Regions from separate parts of the Kitasatospora sp. NPDC023118 genome, predicted to be linked through region 1. Evidence: riboswitches for the same ligand, from Rfam matches in the RefSeq annotation. Region 1 holds a riboswitch; the other holds the start of a gene.
What was found. Region 1 has a riboswitch for cyclic di-AMP ahead of ACZ3UD_RS15680 (glycoside hydrolase family 16 protein). Riboswitches for the same ligand answer to the same signal wherever they lie in the genome.
Positions count from the first base shown of each region.

Region 2: it holds a riboswitch for cyclic di-AMP, as region 1 does, so the genes downstream of both, ACZ3UD_RS04510 (M23 family metallopeptidase) here and ACZ3UD_RS15680 (glycoside hydrolase family 16 protein) in region 1, are expected to answer to the same signal.

Region 1 covers NZ_JBVHHW010000010.1:202,475-208,909, forward strand. Annotated here, with positions in the region: gene ACZ3UD_RS15670 (IclR family transcriptional regulator) at 1-614, shown strand, start outside; gene ACZ3UD_RS15675 (hypothetical protein) at 954-1,406, shown strand; gene ACZ3UD_RS15680 (glycoside hydrolase family 16 protein) at 1,491-2,978, opposite strand; cyclic di-AMP (ydaO/yuaA leader) riboswitch at 2,979-3,143, opposite strand; gene ACZ3UD_RS15685 (MoaF-related domain-containing protein) at 3,641-3,970, shown strand; gene ACZ3UD_RS15690 (alpha/beta hydrolase) at 4,052-5,194, opposite strand; gene ACZ3UD_RS15695 (TetR family transcriptional regulator) at 5,477-6,142, opposite strand; gene ACZ3UD_RS15700 (SDR family NAD(P)-dependent oxidoreductase) at 6,242-6,435, shown strand, end outside.
Region 2 covers NZ_JBVHHW010000003.1:23,270-29,704, forward strand. Annotated here, with positions in the region: gene ACZ3UD_RS04490 (hypothetical protein) at 1-496, opposite strand, end outside; gene ACZ3UD_RS04495 (sensor domain-containing protein) at 585-1,322, opposite strand; gene ACZ3UD_RS04500 (GNAT family N-acetyltransferase) at 1,446-2,024, opposite strand; gene ACZ3UD_RS04505 (hypothetical protein) at 2,067-2,957, shown strand; gene ACZ3UD_RS04510 (M23 family metallopeptidase) at 3,053-3,901, opposite strand; cyclic di-AMP (ydaO/yuaA leader) riboswitch at 3,914-4,072, opposite strand; gene ACZ3UD_RS04515 (YiaA/YiaB family inner membrane protein) at 4,269-4,559, shown strand; gene ACZ3UD_RS04520 (alpha/beta fold hydrolase) at 4,618-5,478, shown strand; gene ACZ3UD_RS04525 (TetR/AcrR family transcriptional regulator) at 5,525-6,106, shown strand; gene ACZ3UD_RS04530 (PP2C family protein-serine/threonine phosphatase) at 6,239-6,435, shown strand, end outside.

The DNA of each region.
Region 1 (6,435 bases):
CCCTCGTCCAGCAGGGCTATGTCCGCCAGGACACCACGCGCCGCTACACCCTCGGCCCCCGACTGATCCGCCTCGGCGAGACGGCCGGCCGCCTGCTCGGCAGCTGGGCCCGCCCCTACCTGGCCGAGCTCATGGAGGCCACCGGCGAGACCGCCAACCTGGCGGTACTGGAGGGCGGCGAGGTGGTGTACGTCGGACAGGTGCAGTCGCGGCGCTCGATGCGGATGTTCACCGAGGTCGGACGGCGGGTGCAGCCGCACTGCACCGGCGTCGGCAAGGCGCTGCTCGCCCAGCTCCCCGAGGACGAGGCGCGCGCGATCCTGGGCCCCAACCCGCTGCCGGCACACACCGAGTACACCGTCACCGACCCGCAGGAGCTGATGGACCAGCTCGCCGAGGCGCGCGAGCGCGGCTACGTGGTCGACGACCAGGAGCAGGAGATCGGCGTCCGCTGCATCGCGCTCGCGGTCCCCGGCGCGCCCACGCCCACCGCGCTCTCGGTGTCCGGCCCGGAGGCCCGGATCCGGGCGCTTGAGGAGCAGGCCGGCGCCTCCTCTCTGGTGCCGGTGATGCGCCAGATCGCGACCCGGCTGGGGCAGGTCCTCGCGCCCTGACGTCACGTCAATCCTGGTGCCGAGTGCGGGAGGTGGGTCCCCCGCCGCCCGCTCGCGACATCCCCCGTTCGACGGACGGGCGGGCGGGTTGCGCCGTGTCGGCGGCCGCCGCTGCGCCACCCTGGTGCGGACGCGGCCCGCGACGGCGCGGGCGGCCGCAGCGCGAGGAAACGATGAGCGGTGGTGGAGCGCGGGCAGGGCAGGCATACGGGACTTCGGGGCGGATCCGGCGGCGCGGCCGACCGGGCCGCCGGGTTCACAGCTGTCACGGCGGCGGGTTGCGCGCTCGCGATGCTGACCGCCGGACCGTCCTGGGCCCTGCGGCCCGATACCCGGCCCGTGCCCCGGCCGGACCTGGAGGTCGCGCCGCTGAGCCCGGCCGCCGTGCCGTCCGTCTCCGACCTGGAGGTGATCCGGCTCGTCCCGGAGGCCGCCCCGCCCGGCGGCACCACCACGATCCACGCCTTCGTCGCGAACCGCGGCCCCGACACCACGGCCTCGCCGTTCGCCGTGATCGTCGCCCTGCCGGACGGCGTGACACCGGAGGGCCCGCACCTCCCCGCGAACTGCGAGGAACTGGGGGGCGGCCAGCGGGTGCGCTGCGTCTTCGGGCCCGGGCTGAAGGAGGGGCGCAGCGCGACCGCGCTCGTCCCGGTGCGGCTCTCCCCCGACCTGCCGACGGGCACGCTGACCGGCGGGTCGGTCGCGGTGCACAGCCCGGACGACCGGGACGAACGCAACAACCGGCAGCCGTTCGACCTCACGGTGGTCGAGACGGCTGCCGGTTCCTGAGAGCGGCTGGTTCCGGGGGTACGTGCGCCGTGCGCCACGTGCGCTACGTACGCGCGTGCTACGTGCGGTCAGCTGCAGATGCGATCAGCGGTAGACGCGCACGTAGTCGGCGGAGAAGGTGATCGGGGTGTTGCCCTGCGGCGCGGGGTGGTACTTGCCCGCGCACACCGAGAGGTTGAGGATCAGGTACGCCGACCAGTTGGCGCCGACGCCCTTGCCATCCGAGAACACCTTGACGCCGTTGACGTACCAGTCGACCGAGTTGGCGCCGTAGTAGGTGCCGATGGTCACCCACTGGTCCTTCGCGACGGCGTTCGCGTCGGTGTAGTAGTCGGGGTTGCCGGGGTTGACGTGGTTGGTCAGCTCCAGCAGGTTCGGGTTGTCGGGGTGGTACTCGAAGGAGTCGATCTCCCCGTTGCCGTTCTTCCACGTCCACAGGGCCGGCCAGGCGCCGGTGCCGGAGGGCAGCTTGACCCGGGTCTCGGCGTAGTCACCGGTCTTGACCTGGAAGCCCTCGGCGGAGCCCTCGGTGGTCAGGAAGCCGGTGTTCCAGGACTGCTGGCCGTTCTCCAGGGTGGGCCCGCCGGGGGCGGCGGTGAAGGTGGCGACTCCGTTCGCGACGGTGACGTTGTTCTTGTTCAGCCAGTCGAGCTTGTTGTCGTCCGGGTTGTGGTTGCCGTACTTGTACGAGGTGCTCTTGTCGCCGACCCAGCGCTGACCCCAGTTGATCGGGCCGTTGAACTCGTCGGACCAGGTCAGCGACTTGCCGGCGATCGGGGAGGACGGCGCCGGGGTGCTCGGGCTCGCGGTGGCGCTCGGGGTGCCGGTCGGCGACGGCGCGGTCGTCGGGGACGGGGTGGCCGTCGGCGACGGCGCGGTCGTCGGGGACGGGGTGGCCGTCGGCGACGGCTTGGTCGTCGGGGACGGGGCGGTGGTCGGGGACGGGGCGGTGGTCGGGGACGGGGCGGTGGTCGGCGACGGCGTGGCCGTCGGCGACGGGGCGGTGGTCGGCGACGGCGTGGCCGTCGGCGACGGGGCGGTGGTCGGCGACGGCGTGCTCGTCGGGGACGGCGTGCTCGTCGGCGACGGGGTCGGCGTCGACGTACCGGCGGCGGAGACCACCAGCTGCTGCGAGGGCAGGTTGTGCCAGGTGTTTCCGAAGTCCTGCCAGAAGCCGAACTGGGTGTACGTCCCGGCGGGCAGGGTGCGCGCGCCGCTGGTGAAGTTGACCCCGCTCGGGCAGATCTGCAGGTTGGTGGCGTTGCCGGGGAAATCGAGGTTGGTGCCGCGGGCGTCGCGCACTCCGACGCCGACGGTCTTGACGACGAAGCAGGAGGAGGAGTGCAGGCCGAGCGAGGCAGTGGTGGCCTTGCCCGCGACCATGGTGGCGGGGGCGAGCCGGTCCTGGGTGACGGTCGGGCCGGTGGCCGCCTGGGCGCCGGAGACGGGCGGCAGTCCGAGCAGGCCGGCACCGCTGATGGCGAGCGCCCCGGTGGCGGCAAGGGCGGCGTCGCGGCCGCGGTGGGACGGACGGGCGTGGCGCGGCGCGCGGCGGCGGGCAGGCTGGTGCATGGGAGTCCTCTGCGACGCCTGCGAGGTGAGCTGTCGGATTCGGGCTGCAGTTGCCCGGCCGCCTGTGGAGCGGCTTCACCCCTAGCCGCGGCCCGCGTGCGAGAGCGCAGGGCCGGGCGCTGACCTTGGTTCCCCCGCTCCCGTCCGCTGTGGTGCTCGGTTGCCCGCCGGCGGGTGGACAGGACTCGGCGTCCCGGCGGCGGGGTCCGCGAGGGCGGACGACCGTTGCAGGCTAGGCAGGCCGTCCGTAAACGGACAACTCCGTCGGGCCGGTTGTCGCACAGCTCACAGTGGCGTCGATCAACGACGCTGCGTGGTAGCTGAGTTGATCAACAGCGCCGATCAAGCATGGCGATCGAGAGCGCCGATCGAGTCGATCGAGTGCGGCGATCAGCCGGAGTAGATCTCGCCGTTGCCGAAGCAGGTGCGGCGTGCGACGCCCAGGTGCCGGTCACAGACCGCGACGGGTGACGCGGTGGCGGACCGTACCGTGGCGTGGGGCCGCCCAAGTCGGCCCGGTCGGATAAATTGGAGCCCTGACATTTTCCGCCGTGCACAAGTGCCCGAGCCGATCCGCACGACCGCACGACCTGCACTGTCTGTACGACCTGCACGCCCCGCACGGTCCGCCCCACGCTCCCGAAAAGAGGTCCCGCCCCACCATGACCGCGTCCCTGCCCGCCTTCGCCGGCCGTACCTACGTCTTCCGGGCCGACAACGGCGCGGCCTTCCGCAACACCTACTCGGCCGACGGCAAGCGGCTGCGCTGGGAGGGCCTCGGCGAGTCGGCAGGCCAGTGGGAGGACGTGCTGCTGCATGTCGCCGAGGTCGCGCCGGAGATCTACTTCGTCAGCTGGACGGAGCAGAGCGGGATCACCGTCAGCCACGTCATGGACCTCAACAAGCTGACCGTGCGGGCCTTCTGGACCTTCGAGGGCGAGGGCGGCCGGGTCGGGCAGCTGCACGCGGGGACGCTGGAGCGGGTGGCCTGAGCCAGGCTGAGCGTGAACTGAACCCCCGGGCTGGTGGCTCCGGGGGTTCAGTTCACGCTCAGCTTCTCGGACCGTTCGGCGTCAGACGGCCTGGTTCGGCACCTTGAGGTGGTCGGACAACCACTCCAGCGAGGACGGCAGCAGCGCGCTCCAGGTCTCGAAGTTGTGACCGCCGTTCTCCAGCATGCTGTAGGAGACCTTCATCGGGCTGTGCACCGCGTCGATGAAGGCCTCGGTGTCCTGCCGGTAGTTGCCGTCGCCCTTCTTGGTGCCGGCCAGCAGCACGGAGACCTTCGGCTGGGGCATGTTCTTCAGCCGCCACATCAGGTTGGCCTCGTCTCGGCGCTGCTTGCTGCCGCCGAAGAGGTCGCCGGTGGTCGGGTCGTCGGCGGCGTCGTAGTAGGCGGACAGGGCGACGGCGGTCGGGAAGACGTCCGGGTGGCGCATAGCCAGCTTGAGTGCGCAGTAGCCGCCGGTCGAGTTGCCCATGAAGGCCCAGGCCTGCGGGTCGGTCGACACCCGGAAGCTCGCCTGGATCGCCGAGGGGACGTCCTTGCTGAAGTAGGTGTCGGACTGGGCGCCGTTCGGGATGTCCTCGCACTCGGTGTCCTGCGGCAGGGCGGGCGAGGGGCGCATCAGGACCATGACGGTCGGCTGCATCCGGCCCTCCTGCAGCAGCTTGAGCGCGGCACCCGGGTAGTTGAACCGGGTGATCAGGTTCTCGGCGATCCCGGGGAAGCCGGTGCTGACGATCACGGCCGGGAACTGCTTCTGCGCGTACTCGGGCTGGAAGTACTGGGGCGGCAGGTAGACGTAGCCCTCGGTGGACAGCCGGCTGACCTTGCCGTCGATCCGGATCTTGCGGATCTCACCGGACTGGCTGGGCTCGCGGCCCAGCGCTCCCCCGCCCTGCACCGAGGCGTGGCCGATGGTCTCGACCATGAGGCGGCCGGCGGCGTCCGCCTTGTTGTGGATCACCACCGGGCCGGTGCTACCGGTGCCCAGCAGGTCGCCCCAGCTGCTGTAGAAGGCGAAGTAGTTGTTCGCCACCAGACCGAGCGCGGCGAGCACGGCGAGTTGGGTGGCGAGCAGCGCTCCGATCCGACCGAACACCGCCTGCCAGGACTTCTTGGCGAGTCTGGGCCACAGCCAGACCGTGCAGGCCATCATCACGACGGCGATCAATATGGCCAGCGCCAGCACCTTGTGGCTCGTCAGACCCATGTCCTACTTGCTCCCACGCCTCGAACTCCCCGCCCCCCTCCGATCAGGACATCCGAGGAGGTCACCCCGGTTCCCCCGCCGGGGCGCGCGATCACCAACCCTAGCGGGAGCTTGGAGAAAACTGAGCACTGCCCGACAGTCAGCGGGGAGCGGGCAGGGAGCCGACTGAGAGCCGTCGGAGAACAGATGACAGCGTTCAGATTTCAGATGACAGAGAACAGATGACAGATTTCGAAATCTGTCATCTGAACGCCGAATCCCGTCGGCCGCCAGCCACCCTCGCTACTCCCCGCCCACCCGCGCCCAGAGCCCCAACCCCGCCGTGAGCTCCCGCATGCAGCGGGCGCCGAGGTCCTGCGGGGAGCCCGGGCCGGTGACAGGGGCGTCCGAGGAGGCCCACTGCTCCAGGGCCACCCGGATCGCCGCCGTCGCCGCGGCGGCGGCCAGCCGGAGCTCCAGCGGGTCGGTGCCGACCGGGCAGCGGTCGGCCAGGACCGTCCGCAGCCGCTCCTCCGAGCCCGCGTGGACCCGCTGCCAGGTGCCGTCCAACCGCGGGTCGCGCAGCAGACTGCGGGTCCAGTGCATCGCCTCGACCGCCGCGTCGTCGGCCGGGGTCAGCGACGCGACCGCCGAGCGCTCCAGCACCTCGCGCAGCGGCAGGTCCGCCGAGCTCTCCGCCAGCAGGTCCACCCAGCGCTGCCCGCCAGCCGCCAGCAGCGGCGCGACGGCGTCCTCCTTGACCGAGAAGTAGCGGTAGAAGGTGCGCAGCGAGATGCCCGCGGCGAGGGCGATCTCCTCCGCGGTGGTCGCCTCGGCCCCCTGCTCGGCGAAGAGCTCGGCGGCGGTGCGGGCGATCTCCAGCCGGGTGGCATCACGGCGGCGCTGAGTCAGGGAGGGGCGTCCGGTCACAAGGGCCAGCGTACGCAGTCGATCATTCAGATGGCACATCGCGCCGAAAAGTCACATCGAGACTTGTTGGCACGTCATGCCACATGGGCGTACCGTGTCGTTCGAGGTCGAGAGACCACGAACGAACGGAGTACCACCATGGATCGCTTCAGCGGACGGAACGTCCTGATCACCGGCGGCGGCTCTGGCATCGGCCAGGCGACCGCGCACCGGATCCTCGCCGAGGGCGGGAAGGTCGTCGCCGTCGACGTCAACGAGGACGGCCTGAAGAAGACCCTGGACCGCGCGACCGCCGACGGCACCGCGGACCGCCTGACCATCCAGGTGCTGGA
Region 2 (6,435 bases), on a different contig from region 1:
GCTCGGGGCCGAACAGTTCGGGGTAGGCGAAGAGCAGGTAGCCGCTCAGGGTGAGGGCGAAGGCGCCGTCCGCGAAGGGCAGTCGGGGCAACGCGGCGGCCACGTACCGCTGCGGGTGGGCGGCCGAGTCGGCGGTGAACAGTCGGCGGGCGCGGTCCCAGCTGCGCAGGTAGCGCTCCGACCGGCAGCGGCCGGTCGCCGGGTACAGGTGCGGGCGGGCCGCCATCGCGGCGGCCATCGAGTCCCGGGCCGCCAGGGCGCGGTCCGCCACCTCGGGCAGCGGCAGGGCGTACGCCGGGTCGGCGGCGATCACCCGGCAGCCCAGCTCACGCGCCTCGGCGGCCAGGCCCGCCGCGCCGCCGGGGCAGTCCAGCAGCGGCCCGGGCAGGGCGGCGAGCAGGGCGCGGGTGAGGCCGAACATGGCGCAGTACTCGTCCAGCGGACGGGAGGTGATCAGGATGTCGGGGTTCGGCGCGGAGGTGCGTGCGGCGGCCACCCGGCCATCCGAACACGGGCCGGCCCCGACCGCATCCGGAGCGCGGGCGGGGCCTGGACGGTGGGCGGGGCCTGGACGGTGGGCGGGTTCAGCGCCCGAGCAGGCCCAGGGCGGCGGCCCGGTTGACGTTGGTCAGGCCGCGGACCAGCTGCGCGGTCAGGAAGACCAGCAGCAGCCCGGCCACCGAGAACGCGGCGATCTGCCAGGTGCCCTCGATGTAGTGGACGTGCCGGACGTGGTCGCTGTCGGTGAAGTCGTACAGCCGGTAGCCACGCCAGTCGGTGTAGGTCGGAAAGACCCAGTGGTAGGCGGGGTAGAGCGCCATCGTCCAGCCGAGCAGCAGGAACACCAGCGTCATGGAGAAGCTGAACACCGCCCACGGGAACATCACCACCTGGTACAGCACGGCCTTCCAGCCCGCCACGTCCGCCAGCCGAGCGGTGATCGCGCCCCAGCCACCCGGACGGACCTGGCGCACCGGCGCCGAACCGGGCACGTCCAGGCCGAGCATGCCGCGCACCCGGGCCCGCTCCAGCCGGCCGAAGCCGCGGGCGACGGTGGTCAGGCTCGCCAGCACGGGCAGGCCGAGGACGGTGACGAAGGTGCCGGCTCCGAAGCAGAACATGGTGATCGCGACGGTGAAGCCGGCGATCGCCACCGGCAGGCCGGTGAGCGCGTAGCCGATCTCGCGGTAGTAGGACGCGGAGAACGGCGCCCGCCAGAACGGCGGCGGCTGCTCGGTCCGGCGGGCCCGCGCGGGGCGCGGGTCGTCGTGACCGCCCAGGACGTCCCACCCATGGTCCAGCGTGCTTCGGCTGCTGCTCATGTCCCGGCCCCCGGCCCCTCGTTCTCGCGGTCGTTCGTACTCGCTGACGTCGTACAGTCTGGCGGAACCGCAGGTCGGGGGGCATCCGGGGGACCGGCGCATCGGGGGTGGGGTTAACCCCACCTATCCTGAGGCGAGGGGGCCGGTCCACTCGTCGACGAGCAGCGAGTACAGGTACGAGTCCGACCAGACGCCGCCCTTGTGCAGGTCGTGCCGCACCCGCCCCTCCAGCTGGAAGCCGAGCCTGGTGAGCACCCTGGCGGAGGCCGTGTTGTCGACGTCGACCCGGGCGGCCAGCCGGTGCAGCCCGAGCGGGCCGAAGGCGAGCTCGCAGAGCAGCCCGGCGATCTCGCCCGCGTAGCCGCGGCCCCACACCCTGCGGCTCAGCACGTAACCGAGGTGAGCGGAGCTGTACTTGCCGAGGGTGAGGCTGGCGTGCGCGATCGGCAGCGCGTCCGCCGGGTCCTCGGCGTCCTCGCGCCGGACGACGGCGAGGCGGTAGGTGTCCCGCTCCTCGGCCATCGCCTCCTCCAGGTACAGCTCGATCTGGTCGGCGCAGGTCTCCCGGTCACGCGGCTCGAAGGGGAGGTAGCGGGTCACCTCCGGGTCGCTGTACAGCGCGTACAGCGCGTCCAGTTCCTCCGGGGTGTGGTGGTACTCGCGGATGGCGAGCCTGGGGCCGGTGAGGCGTACGGGGACCATGGCTGCCGACCCTACCCCCGTCCGACGGCTACCGTTCGGAACATGAACGACGAAGACCTGCGGCTCGCCCCGCGCACCAGGGCCGCCGACCTGCTCGACTGGGCGGCCGAGCAGGACCGCGCGCCGGTGGCCGAGGAGCCGCTGCGCACGGTGCTGGCGCTGCTGGAACTGGGCGAGGGCAGGATGCACGACGGCTGGCCCGAACTGACCTCCAACGCGGTGGAGCACCTGCTGTACGAGCGGCTCCACCTCTACGTCCAACCCGCCCCGGATGCGGACCCGCTCGCGTACGGCGACGCCGTGCGGCTGCTGATCGACCACCAGCGGGCGGCGAAGCGGCTCAACGCCAAGCGCCAGGAGCGGCTGCACGCCGAGGCCGAGTGGCAGGGCGAGGTCGCAGCCGGGCTGCTGCGCCGCGCCGACCTGGTCACCTGGCCGCGGCTGTACGCGGTGCTGCTGCACGCCCACGGCGTGGACACCGCGGACGAGGCGGCGGTGCGGAACTGGCTGGCCGGCTTCGCCGGGCTCGGCGAGGAGGAGCGGCTGGCCGGGTTCGAGGCGCTGGTGCCGACCGGCTGGCTGGACGAACCGGACGAGCAGGGCTGGGGGCCGGGCCGGGTGCTGTCGGTCGGCATGGCCACCGACGGCGCGCGGCGACTGCTGGAACAGGGCCTGATGCGGCGCAGCTACCGCAACCTGGCCGAGCTGAACGCGCTGGGGCGGCCCATGCCGGACGAACTGGCCGGGGGCTTCGGGGAGTTCGAGACGGCGGCGGCCGAGGTGGCGCTCGACCTGATCGGCGAGTGGACGGTGCCGGGGCTGCCGCGGCTGCTGGTGGAGGAGTTCCCGGAGCTCGCGCCGGAGCCGGGGGCGGAGGAGATCGACGCCTACCTGGCGCAACTGCCGGCGGAGTCGGCGGAGTCGGCGGAGTGAACGGCCGAGGGCCCCGGGTGTCCGGGGCCCTCGGCCGTCGCGTCAGGGGCTCCCGCTTCTCGTCGGGGCTCCCACCAGGAGTTCAGGGGGTTCCGTCAGGGGTTGAGGCCGCGCTGCTGGAGCCAGGTCTCCGGGTCGACCGGGGCACCGCCGCCCGGACGGACCTCCAGGTGCAGGTGCGGGCCGGTGACGTTGCCGGTCGCGCCGACCTTGCCGATCTGCTGGCCGGCACCGACCGCGCCGGAGCCCTTGATGATCGAGGAGAGGTGGCAGTACCAGATCTCGGTGCCGTCGGGCAGGGTCTCGACGATCCGGTAGCCGTACGCGCCCGACCAGCCGGCCGAGGTGATGGTGCCCTGGCCCACCGCGTGGACCGGGGTGCCGGTGTCGGCGGCGAAGTCCAGGCCGGTGTGCAGGTGGGCCCAGTAGCGGGCGCTCTGGCCGTAGTGGGCGGAGAGGTTGTAGTCCTTCACCGGCAGGGTGAGGGCGGCGGTCTTGGCGCGCTCGGTCTCGTCGGCGGCGCGCTTGGCGTCGGCCTCCTTGGCGGCGGCCTTCGCCTCGGCCTCCTTCGCGGCCTGCAGGCGGGCGCCCTCCTCGGCGGCGGTGCGCTGGCTGTCGGCCTGCTGCTGGATGCGGGCGGCGAGCGCGAGGCCGGGGTCGGCGGCGAGGGTGACCGGGGCCTCGTCCGCGGCCTCGACGGCGGGCGCGGCGGCCGGGGTGGCGGAGGCGAAGCCGGTGGCGCCCAGGGTGGCGGCGACGGCGGTGACGCCGAGCAGCGGGGAGGCCCCGCGGGTCTGACGCGGCATCCGGTGGCGGTTGGCCTCGGCCTCCGGGGCGAAGTCGTCGGTGCCGAGGGACTCGGTGCCGTCCGGGCCGGGGTGGTCGAGGAGCTGGGTACCGGCCGCGGGGCCGGCCGGGTGTGCCGGGGTGTGCGTCGACGCCACGGAGGCGCGCTCCTTTCCTTCCTTCGCGCCTACCGGGTTAGCTGACGGGTTCGGAGCAGGAAGGTCTCCTACGGCCGGGCCGGGGCCCCGCCGATTCACCCCAAGGAACGTGGTTCCCCGGCTCCCTGACCTGCCCGGAGGCCGGTCGGCGGGATTAGGCGACGGCGCACGGTGCCGTCTGGGTACGGCGTTGACGACCGCGCTGCGTTATCAAACGTTAATCCTAGGAGGCCCTGATTCCAAGCCATCCGTCCGGGACGGCTGGGGGGCAGGTGGTCGGACGTCAACGAACGACCCGTCATCCACCCAGTCTATCTGAGTACTCCTACTCATGTGCGGCCCGGCCGCGCCGCCGCATCCTGACGCCATGAGCGCACCGATGCAGTCACGCACCACGGCCGCGTACTACGTCCAGGCCGTCCTCTCGTTCGCGATCTCCGGCGGGGCCCTCGCCGCCGGGATCGCCTACCTGCCCGTCGGCGGGTGGACCAGGGCCTTCCTCGGGATCGGCCTCCTCTACACCGTCACCTCCGCCTTAACGCTGGCCAAGGTGATCCGGGACCGGCAGGAGTCCTCGGACACCGTCGCCCGGGTCGACCAGGCCCGACTGGAGAAGCTGCTCAGCGAGCACGATCCGTTCCGGGTCGAGGGGGCCTGAGCCGCCCCCGGGACACCGGGGGAAGGGGTTGACGGCTAAGGCTATTAGCCATAGCTTTATGGCTATCGGCAGCACCGACCCCGTGGAGACCACCGTGAACGGCACCATCACCCCGAGCACCCAGTACCTCGACGTCCCCGGCGGCCGGATCGCCTTCGACGACACCCGGCAGGGCGACGGCGCCCCCGTCGTCCTGCTCCCCGGAATGCTCGACAGCCGCCGCGCCTACCGGCACCTGCACCCGCTGCTCACCGCCGCCGGGCGCCGGGTCATCACCGTGGACGTGCGCGGCTTCGGCGAGTCCTCGATCGTCTGGGACGACTACAGCCCGGCCGCCGTCGCCACCGACGTCCTCGCCCTCCTCGACCACCTCGGCATCGAGCGGGCCGTCCTGGTCGGGCAGTCCTACACCGGGGCGACCGTGGTCAAGCTCGCCGGGGACGCGCCCCAGCGGGTCGCCGGAATCGCGCTGATCGACGCCTTCGTCGAGCACCGGGCCAACGCCCTGATGCGCGGCGTGATGGCCGTCATGGGCACCGCGATGGTCCACTGGCCGGCCGTCTGGGGCTTCTACCTGCGCAAGATGGCCTTCCCCGGCCCCCGGCCCGCCGACCTCGACGCGTACGTGGCCGGGCTGGTCGCCGACCTGCACACCCCCGGGCGCAAGACCGCCACCCGCGGACACGTCACCGGGGACTCCGCGCCGATCGGCTGGTGCGCGGCCGTCCGCTGCCCCTCGCTCGTCCTGATGGGCGGCAAGGACCCCGACTTCCCGGACCCGGCGGCCGTCGCCGAGCGCCAGGCCGCGGCGCTCGGCACCCGGCAGGTGATGATCGAGGGGTCCGGCCACTACCCGATGGCCGACAACCCGCAGGCCGTCGCGGACGCCCTGCTGCCCTTCCTCGCCGAGCTCGTCTGAGCCCGCCGAACCCGCCGAACCGCAGCCGTACGGAGAAACCGAACCCATGCCCCGAGTAGGACTGACCCCGGACCAGGTCGTCGACCACGCCCTCGCCCTCATCGACGAGCAGGGCGCCGAGGCCCTCACCCTGGCCTCCGTCGCCGCCCGCGCGGGAGTCGCCACCCCCTCCCTTTACAAGCACGTCAGCGGCGGCCTGACCGAACTGCGCCGGCTGATCGCCGTCCGGGTCACCGAGGAACTGGCCGACCGGCTCGCCGAGGCCGCGGTCGGCCGCAGCGGCGACGACGCCGTCACCGCCGTTCTGCGCGCCTACCAGGCCTACGCCACCGAACACCCGCACCGCTACACCGCCCTCCCCCAGGCCCCCCAACCCGACGACGACCTCACCCGCGCGGCCACCCGCCTCGTCGGGGTCATCATCGCCGTCCTCCGCTCCTACGGCCTCGACGGCCCCGAAGCCATCCACGCCGCCCGCACCGTCCGCTCCCTCGCCCACGGCTTCGCCTCCCTCTCCATCACCGGCGCCTTCCAACTCGCCGAGGACCTCACCACCACCCACAACCGCCTCGTCACCACCCTCACCACCGGCCTCCACACCTGGCCGAAGGCGGAGGAAGAGGAGTAGGACGTCGGGCCCGCCGACTTCTGACGCGGGGCGGGTGGGGGTTCGGGGGGGGTGGTGGGGGTGGACGGGCTAGTGTGGCGGGCTGACTGGTGGTCACGACAGGGGACCGCCCACGCTTGGCGGAGGTCCCGGGTGCCCGCACTGGTAGCGAGGGCGCGGCGGTGGTACGGGCAGCTGCTGGACGGGGACATACGGGCGGGGCGGGTGGCGCTGGGGGTGCTGCTCGGGGTGACGGTGGTGCTGGGGGTGCTGCCGATCCTGATGCCGTACGGGTGGCCGCCGTCGGCCCTGGTGCTGCCGGTGGTGGGTGGCGGGCTGGTGCTGCGGCG